Regions from separate parts of the Mesorhizobium bavaricum genome, predicted to be linked through region 1. Evidence: predicted binding sites of a transcription regulator. Region 1 holds the regulator's gene; each other region holds the start of a gene.

Region 1 (2,200 bases):
CAGCGCGAGCTCGATGACCGCGCCATCACGCTGATCGCCAAGCGGCAGCCGATGGCCGACGATCTGCGCCATGTCGTCGGTTCGATCCGCATGGCCGGCGATCTCGAACGCATTGGCGACCTTGCCAAGAACATCGCCAAGCGCGTCGGCACCGTCGGCCTCAGCGTCACGCCGCGCGACCTGTCGCATTCCATTGACGGAATGGCGCAGCTGGTGCTGATCCAGGTGCAGGGTGTCATCGAGGAATATGCGGCGCGCGACGCCGCGGCCCTGGCGAAACTGCGCGCAGACGACGAGCGCATCGACGTCAAATACACCTCCGTGTTCCGCGAACTCCTGACCTACATGATGGAAGACCCGCGCAACATCACCGCCTGCACGCATCTTCTGTTCTGCGCCAAGAACCTCGAGCGGATCGGCGATCACGTCACCAACATCGCGGAGAATGCGTATTATGTTCTGACCGGTACGCAGTTGCCCGCCAATCGTCCGAAGCAGGACGAGACGACAATGTCCGCGCCGGCGGCATGATGACAGGGGTGACCAGTCGATGATCGCGCCACGCATCATGGTGGTGGAGGACGAAGAGCCGCTGGGCGTGCTGCTCCGCTACAATCTGGAGTCCGAGGGTTACCAGGTCGAGGTGGTGACGCGCGGCGACGAGGCCGAAATCCGGCTGCAGGAGAACGTCCCCGACCTTCTGGTGCTCGACTGGATGGTGCCGGCGGTTTCCGGCATCGAACTCTGCCGCCGGCTAAGAATGCGTCCCGAGACCGAGCGGCTGCCGATCATCATGCTGACCGCGCGCGGCGAGGAAAGCGATCGTGTGCGCGGCCTCTCGACCGGCGCCGACGATTATCTGGTCAAGCCGTTCTCGACCCCCGAATTCATGGCCAGGGTCAAGGCGCTGCTGCGCCGCGCCAAGCCGGAAGTGCTGTCCAGCGTGCTCAAGGTCGGCGACATCGTGCTCGATCGTGAATCGCACCGGGTCTATCGCAAGAAGAGCGAGATCCGGCTCGGACCAACCGAGTTCCGCCTGCTCGAGTTCATGATGCGTCATCCCGGTCGGGTGTTTTCGCGCAGCCAGCTGCTAGACAATGTCTGGGGCGAGACGATCTACATCGACGAGCGCACGGTGGACGTGCATGTCGGCCGGCTGCGCAAGGCGGTCAACAATGGCCGCATGCCCGACGTCATCCGTACCATTCGTGGGGCGGGATACGCGATCAGGGAAGATTGACTCCCGTCTGATTCACGCGACGTTCTTGCCGACGATGCCGGATCTTGTGTGAGTGCCAAGCGCGAAAATTTCCTGGTCGACGAAGGTCAGTGCGCGCATGGCGCAGCCTTCGCGGATCAGTGGCAGTTCGTTCGGCTCGGTGTCGAAGGAAATCGATTTCGAGTGCTGGCCGCCTGCGGTCTGGGCAATCGCCTCGCGCAATGCCGGCTCGATCAGGTCGAAGGCCGCGGCGCTGACACCGACCATGGCGACCGGCGCCGGATCGATCAGCGCGAAGAGGCTGCCGAGACCGTAGCCGAGCGCTTCGCCGGCCTTGCGATAGGCCTCGCGCTCGGGTCCATCGCTTTCGCGGGCCGCGGTCGCCAGGGCGCGCATATCGGCGTCGCTGACATCGGCGACTGGTTCTGCGTCCTCACTCATCTGCCTTGCGTTGCGCCAGATGGCGTAGTTGCCGGCATAGGCCTCGACGCAGCCGCGCCGGCCGCAGCGGCACAGCGCGCCGTTCGGCCGATGGATCATGTGGCCGAACTCGCCGCCCGATGAATGGGTACCGGTGAACAGTTCGCCCTTCAGCACCAGGCCCATGCCGATGCCGTGCGACAAAAGGATGGCGATGAAGTCGTCGCGGTAGCGATCAGGGTCGCGCCAGCGCAGCGCCACCGCCATCATGTTGCAGTCGTTCTCCATGGTGGCGGGAATGCCGAACTCGTCCTCGAGTATGTCGGCGAAGGCGATATCGGTGTGCGGCGTGATCGGCGACCACAACATGGCGCGGGCACGCGTGTCGGTGATGCCCTGGATCGCCAGCGCGATGCGGGCGACATTGCGGACGTCGAGATCGGGATCTTCGAGGCGGCGCCGCACGATGGCGACGCATTCGCCGACCAGCGCGTCGCGCGACATGGTCAGCGTGTCGAGCCGGCGCTGTTCCTCGGCGATCACTTGGCCGGCATAGTCGAT
Region 2 (2,200 bases), 1.9 Mb from region 1:
GACATATTCATGCGCCAGCTTGAGATGGGCGAGGTCGGAAGCGTCATAAACCAGCGCGCGTGTGTTCTGGCGCGTCGCGCCGGAATCGCCGCCATCCTGCCGGGGCGCCGACTGCAGCACGGCGATCAGGAACTTGCCGTCCGGCGTCATCGCCATGCCTTCGAGGCCCTGGTTGTTCTGGCGGCCGGTGTCGGGATCCTTCGGATCGGGCTCGGCCGCACCAGGCCCCGGATTGTCGGAGGCGAAGTTCGGCGTGCCGTGCCGCATCGGCACCAGGGCAGCCGGCGGCTGCGTCGCCGACAGCAAATGGCCGTCGGCCGAGAAGCGGTAGATGTTCGGGCCGTATTCGTCGGAGATGAACATCGAGCCGTCGGGCAGCCGCACGATCGCCTCGTTGTCGAGAGCGAGCTTGCCGTTGGCCTCGGGCAGGATCGGCATGTCGCCGCTTGCTGCGCGCACACCGTTGAGCGGGTCGAGGCCGGTGGCGTCGGCGCCCTTGTCGTCGGTCAAGAGCATGGTGTCGGCGAGTGTTGCCTTGACGCCGGACTGCTCCTTGCCGGCAGCGGGTGCCGCGCCTGGCGCGACCGGTGCGAACTCGATGCCGATGGTGTTGAGGCGTGGCCGGTAATCGGTGGTGCCGACGACATTGTAGCCGCGGTCCGGCAGCAGCCAGAGCGAACCCTTGTAGCCGTCGGCGCCATGCGTCCAGCCGGCGGTGTCGATCGCCATGCCGGAGCCGGAGCCAAACGTCTCGCCGAACTTGTCCTTCTGGCTGGCCGGGATGCGGCCGACGCCGACCAGTCCCTTGTTGACGAAGCTGGTGCCGCCGACGGTCGCGGTGCTGTTGGCGAGCGCCGCCGTCAAGGCGGTGAACAATGCCAGCGCGACGCCTAGCGACGCGGTTCGGTACGGGTGTTTCATGGACAATCCTCTTTGTGACAAAGCATGCCGGAGCGGCCGATGGACGAAAGACTGAAAGAGGTGGGGCATCGATGATGCCGCGCGCGCCTCCCCGAAAAGCGGTCTACGGCGCGAACATGATGCTTGCGTGACAGCGGGCGGTGCCCGCCCGTCGGCTTCTTCCCACGCCGATAAAAACGCGTGGCCGCGCGAAAGAATTGATCGCCCCATCACACATCAGGTCTACGAAGCGCGGTGTGTTCGCAACGCACTAGACACTTATGTCCAGTAGATATAAGGTGCAGCCTTCGGACCAACCGTGGAGGGGAAGCCTTGAAGTCGCACTACCGCGCAGTCGTCATCGGGGGTGGCGTGGTCGGAGCCTCGGTGCTCTATCATCTGACACGGTTCGGCTGGAGCGATGTGGCGCTGATCGAGCGGGCCGAACTGACGGCCGGTTCGACCTGGCACGCGGCGGCCGGGTTCCACGCACTCAATGCCGATCCCAACGTCGCGGCGCTGCAGGACTACACCATCAAGCTCTATCGCGAGATCGAGGCCGAATCCGGCCAGAACGCGGGCCTGCACATGACGGGCGGCGTCAACTTGGCCAGCGATCCCCAGCGCTGGGAATGGCTGAAATCGGCCTGGGCCGTGTTCCAGTCGGTCGGCATCGAAACGGCTCGCCTGGTGACACCGGAAGAGATCAAGGAGATCTGCCCGATCGTCGATGTCAGCGACGTACTCGGCGGCCTCTACGATTCCAACGAAGGCCATCTCGACCCTTATGGAACGACGCATGCCTATGCCGGTGCAGCGAAAAAGCGTGGCGCCGATATCATCTTGCGCAATCGGGTCGTCGAACTGAAGGCGCGTGCCGACGGGCGCTGGGACGTCGTCACCGAGCAAGGCACCATCATCGCGGAACATGTCGTCAACGCCGGCGGGCTGTGGGCAAAGCAGCTCGGCCGAATGGCAGGCGTCGACTTGCCGGTGACGCCGATGGAGCACCATTATTTCATCACCGAGGACATTCCCGAGGTTGCCGCCCTCGACAAGGAACTCGGGCTTGCGGTCGATCTCGACGGCTTTTCCTACCTCAGGCAAGAGCGCAAGGGCGTGCTGCTCGGCGTCTACGAGCAGAACCCGAAGCACTGGAACATGGATGGCGCGCCATGGGATTACGGCATCGAACTGATCCCCGAAGATATCGACCGCATCAGCCCGGAACTGTCCAAGGCCTATGAGCGCTTTCCGTGCCTGAGGACGGCCGGTATCCGCAAATGGGTCAACGGCGCCT
Region 3 (2,200 bases), 980 kb from region 1:
GCGCCTCGGGAAAAACGGACGATCGCGAGGTCTGCCTGGTGTTCGTCACCGGCAAGGGCACGGCGTCCGCCGGCGGCAAGGACCTCGGCCTGCTGGGCGAGCGCATGTCGCCCTTCGAGGGCAAGCCGTGGTCGGTCTATATACCGGAAGGCTCCGGTTGGTCGGTAACGGCCGACACCGAACTGGAACTCGCGGTCTGCTCGGCGCCAGGTCTTGGCGGCGGTCTGCCGGTGCGCGTGATCGGACCGGACGATCTCGGCCAGGAGGTGCGCGGCAAAGGCACCAACACGCGCTACGTCACAAACATACTGCCGGAGGGCAAGCCGGCCGATTCACTGCTGGTGGTCGAGGTCATCACGCCCGGCGGCCACACGTCGAGCTACCCGCCGCACAAGCATGATCAGGACAACCTGCCGGCCGAATCCTATCTCGAGGAAACCTATTATCATCGCCTCAATCCGCCGCAGGGCTTTGCCTTCCAGCGCGTCTACACCGACGCCGACAAGAACGGCCATCGCGCACTCGACGAGGCGATGGCGATCGAGGATGGCGATGTGGTGATGGTACCCGAGGGCTATCACCCCTGCGCCGCCTGCCATGGCTATGACCTCTACTATCTCAACGTGATGGCCGGGCCGAAGCGGACGTGGAAATTCCACAACGCGCCCGAGCACGAATGGTTGATGAAGGCCTGATCGGTCATACCTTTCGGGTGAAGCTATTGGTCCAGCTTGGAAAAATCGTCGGCTAAGGACCCCGCCGGGTCGATTTGCCCTCGAAAACCCTTCAAAGCTTCGTCAATCCGTCATGGAAATCACCTATGGCAGCGGAACTGACGAGGACTTCTCATGCGCTACGCCATTTATTTCACCCCCCGGCAGGACGAGCCGCTGGCGCGGATCGCCGCCAATTGGCTGGGGCGCGACCCGTTTGGGGCCGCGACAAGGCCGGTGGAGGCGGTGGCCGATCTATCGGCGGCGGAAGTCGCCTTCCACACCGCTTCGGCGCGGCGCTACGGTTTTCACGCGACGCTGAAAGCACCGTTCCGCCTGGCGGCCAACGAGACGGAGGCCTCGCTGCGCGCCGCACTCGACCATTTTGCCGAAGCGACGCCGGTGGTGACGATCCCGCGCCTTGTCGCCAGCCAGATCGACAGCTTCTTTGCGCTGGTGCCGGAAGGACCGCTGCCTGCGCTCAACCGTTTCGCCGATGACGTCGTGCTCGGTTTCGACCGTTTTCGCGCGCCGTTGACCGAGGCGGAAATCGAGCGACGCAGCCCGGATTCGCTGAAGCCGGCCGAGTTCCGCAATCTGTGCCAGTGGGGCTATCCCTACGTCTTCGAGACCTTTCGCTTCCACATGACGCTGTCCGGCCGGGCGGAGCCACAGGAAAGCCCTCGTCTTCGCCTAGCAATCGACAGCCTGTTCGCCGACGTGCTGCAACAGCCGGTGCTGGTGGATGCGCTGACGCTGTTTGTCGAAACCGAACCGGGCGCACCATTCATGGTGCTCTCCCATCACGCGCTCGGGCGCCGCCCGGCCAAAAGAACTGCCTGAAGAACCCCTGCCGGAACCAAGCAAGGACTGCCTGAAATGACCGCCGAGACTGTTCTTACCAACGCCCGCATCGTGCTTGCCGACGAGATCGTCGAGGGTTCGCTGGTGCTGCGCGACGGCTTTATCGCCGGCATCGATGCCGGCGCCGGCCAAACCGGCGGGAACATGGCCGGCGAGGACATGGGCGGCGACTATATCATCCCCGGGCTGGTCGAACTCCACACCGATCATCTCGAAGGCCACTACGCGCCGCGGCCGAAGGTGCGCTGGAACCCGATCGCCGCCGTGCTTGCCCACGACGCGCAGGTGGCAACCGCCGGCATCACCACCGTGCTGGACGCCTTGCGCGTCGGCATGGACGAGGACGCCGACCTGACATCGGACGACATCCGCAAGCTGACCGACGCGATCGAGGACAGTGTCCAGCAGGATCGTCTGCGGGCCGACCATTTCATCCATCTGCGCTGCGAGGTTTCGGCGCCGGACTGCCTCAAGGCCTTCGCCAATTTCGACGGCGACGAGCGCGTCAAGCTGGCGTCGCTGATGGACCATGCGCCCGGCCAGCGCCAGTTCGTCAACCTCGAAACCTATGCCTACTACTACCAGCGCAAGCTGAAGCTGACCGACCGCGACTTCAAACTGTT
Region 4 (2,200 bases), 320 kb from region 1:
CGGGGCGCCGGAGACGAGATCACTCACCAGCAGGATCAGCGTGGTGGAGCGGTCGGGATAGTCCTGCGTGCCTTGCGAAAAGCCGTCCAGAGCCATCATCTCTGCCGGCGTGGCGATCAAAGCGAAATGCGCATCGGCCGGCGTGTTGGCCAGCGGTGCGCCGGTGTGAAACCCAAGCCAGGATTTGATCGCGGTAGAGGCTTGCAAAGCCGGGTCGAGCCAGAGCGGCGTGTCGTTGTCGCAAAGTGCCAGTGCCACGGCGCCGGCGGTTGCCGAGAGCGGCGCCGGCGGGCGGGCGAAGGCGGGCAGGGGCTGCACGCTGCCCGGCCGCGCCATCGCGTCCATGACCGCGCGGAACACGGTCTGCGCGTTGAAGACCGGATCGGCAAAGCCGCCCTCGATCGATTGCGCTGCGATGTCCATCAGTCTTCTCCGCGAACCATGGTGAAGAAATCCACCTTCGTTGCCGCCGTCTCGGCGCGGCGCCGTTCATGCGCCGCGATCAGGGCCGACCGCAGCGGCGCTATGATCCCGGTCTCGACCTCGGTGCGGCGGGCCGGGTCCTGCCACAGCGCGTCGGCGATGGCCGCCAGCCTCGCCTTTTGCTTGTCGCGGCCAAGCGCATAGCAATGGCCGACCTGTCCGGACGGCAAACGAACTGTGGCGCGGGTAACGGTCGCCTCACCGACATTGAAGGGCGAGCCGCCACCGCCGATGCGGCCCCGCACGGTGATCAGGCCGGTCTCGGGACCACGCAGCAGTTCGGCTTCGGAAGGCAATCCGGCTTCATTCCAGAGCCGGACAATGTCATCGCCGCTGGATTGCGCCAGCGTTGCCATGGCGGCCTTGCGCTCGGCCTGGTCATGAGCTTCCTGTCCTCGCATGAGCAACATTCCACTTGTCTAAAATTTGTCTATTGATATAGACAACTATACAAATTATACCTTTTATCTATCGCGAGTCCATGACGTGTGGATGACAGGGATAGAAGGCTGGGGGCAATTGATGGTCGGGCAGCGGGCGGCTGACAGCATCGAGCGGCGTAGTGGTGTCTCGGTGTGGCGGCAGATTGCCGACAAGATCCTGCATGCGATCGCGATCGGAGATTTCGCCGAGAACGCAGCGCTGCCGCCGGAGGTTGCGCTGGCCGAACGTTATGGTGTCAACCGCCATACAGTGCGCAGCGCCATATCAGCCCTCGTACAGGAAGGAGTGCTGCGGGCCGAGCAAGGGCGGGGCACTTTCGTCTTGTCGCGCAAACGGCTGTCCTATCCGATCGGCGCGCGCACACGCTTTTCGGCAGGCCTGCAAGGGCAGGCGTCGGAACGGCATACAGTGCTGCTTGCCTCGTCGGTCGAGCCGGCCAGCCAGCGCGTCGCCGAGGGGCTTGGCCTTGCCAGGGGGACTGACGTGATCCGGCTGGAAACGCGCGGCGAAGCCGATGGCCGCCCGGTGTCGCGGGCTGCCGGCTGGTTCGAGGCCAGGCGCTTTGCCGGCATCGATGCCGCCATGGTGGAAACCGGCTCGATCACCGCATCGCTGGCACGTTTCGGCATCGACGATTATCTCAGGCAATCGACCATCCTGTCGGCGCGCCATGCCGATGGCGCCGACCTTGCCGACCTCGACCTGCAGCCCGGTGCCATCGTGCTGGTCACGGTCGCCGTCAACGTCACGCCCGACGGCCAGCCGATCCAGTTTTCGGAGTCGCGCTTCCCGGCCGAGCGGGTCGAGCTCAAACTATCGGCACTGTGAGCCGACACCGCCGCTTGGCTAAATTGTCTGACGTCCCCAAGGGAAAGCGCCACGCGCTTTTCCCGGGAAAACCGCTTCACACTTTTCCTGGAATTGCTCCTATCCGACCTCAATCACCGCCTTGATCAGGCCGGATTTCTCGTGCGCCCAGCGGGCGAGATCGCGCGGCGTGCCGGCCAGCGTGGTGCGGTGGGTGACGAGCTTGGCCAATGGCACGGCGCCGTTGCGGATCGAGGCGGCGACGTGGTCGAAGTCGGCGCGCAAGGCATTGCGGCTGCCAATCAGTGTCATCTCGCGCTTGTGAAATTCCGGATCGGAAAAAGCGATGTCGTCCTTGACGACGCTGACCAGCACCAGTGTCCCGCCATGCGCGACATGGGCGAAGGCCGCCTGCACCGACTGGGTGTTGCCGGTCGCATCGAAAACCACATCGAAGCCTTCGCCG

The links. Region 1 encodes PhoB, which activates phosphate uptake and scavenging genes when phosphate is short. Its sites were predicted from a motif close to TGTCATNNANCTGTCAT; they were not measured.
Region 2: the regulator PhoB is predicted to act here: its motif matches at 1,038-1,054, upstream of AC1RZR_RS17665 (esterase-like activity of phytase family protein).
Region 3: the regulator PhoB is predicted to act here: its motif matches at 793-809, upstream of AC1RZR_RS03635 (DUF1045 domain-containing protein).
Region 4: the regulator PhoB is predicted to act here: its motif matches at 965-981, upstream of phnF (phosphonate metabolism transcriptional regulator PhnF).

Annotation. Positions count from the first base shown of each region.
Region 1 is NZ_CM165566.1:1,740,411-1,742,610, forward strand. Features, by position in the region: gene phoU (phosphate signaling complex protein PhoU) at 1-531, shown strand, start outside; gene phoB (phosphate regulon transcriptional regulator PhoB) at 551-1,240, shown strand; gene AC1RZR_RS08540 (ROK family protein) at 1,253-2,200, opposite strand, start outside.
Region 2 is NZ_CM165566.1:3,606,315-3,608,514, forward strand. Features, by position in the region: gene AC1RZR_RS17665 (esterase-like activity of phytase family protein) at 1-921, opposite strand, end outside; gene AC1RZR_RS17670 (GcvT family protein) at 1,234-2,200, shown strand, end outside.
Region 3 is NZ_CM165566.1:761,752-763,951, forward strand. Features, by position in the region: gene iolB (5-deoxy-glucuronate isomerase) at 1-695, shown strand, start outside; gene AC1RZR_RS03635 (DUF1045 domain-containing protein) at 849-1,556, shown strand; gene AC1RZR_RS03640 (alpha-D-ribose 1-methylphosphonate 5-triphosphate diphosphatase) at 1,593-2,200, shown strand, end outside.
Region 4 is NZ_CM165566.1:2,056,014-2,058,213, forward strand. Features, by position in the region: gene phnH (phosphonate C-P lyase system protein PhnH) at 1-423, opposite strand, end outside; gene phnG (phosphonate C-P lyase system protein PhnG) at 423-884, opposite strand; gene phnF (phosphonate metabolism transcriptional regulator PhnF) at 1,006-1,755, shown strand; gene AC1RZR_RS10040 (zinc-binding alcohol dehydrogenase family protein) at 1,855-2,200, opposite strand, start outside.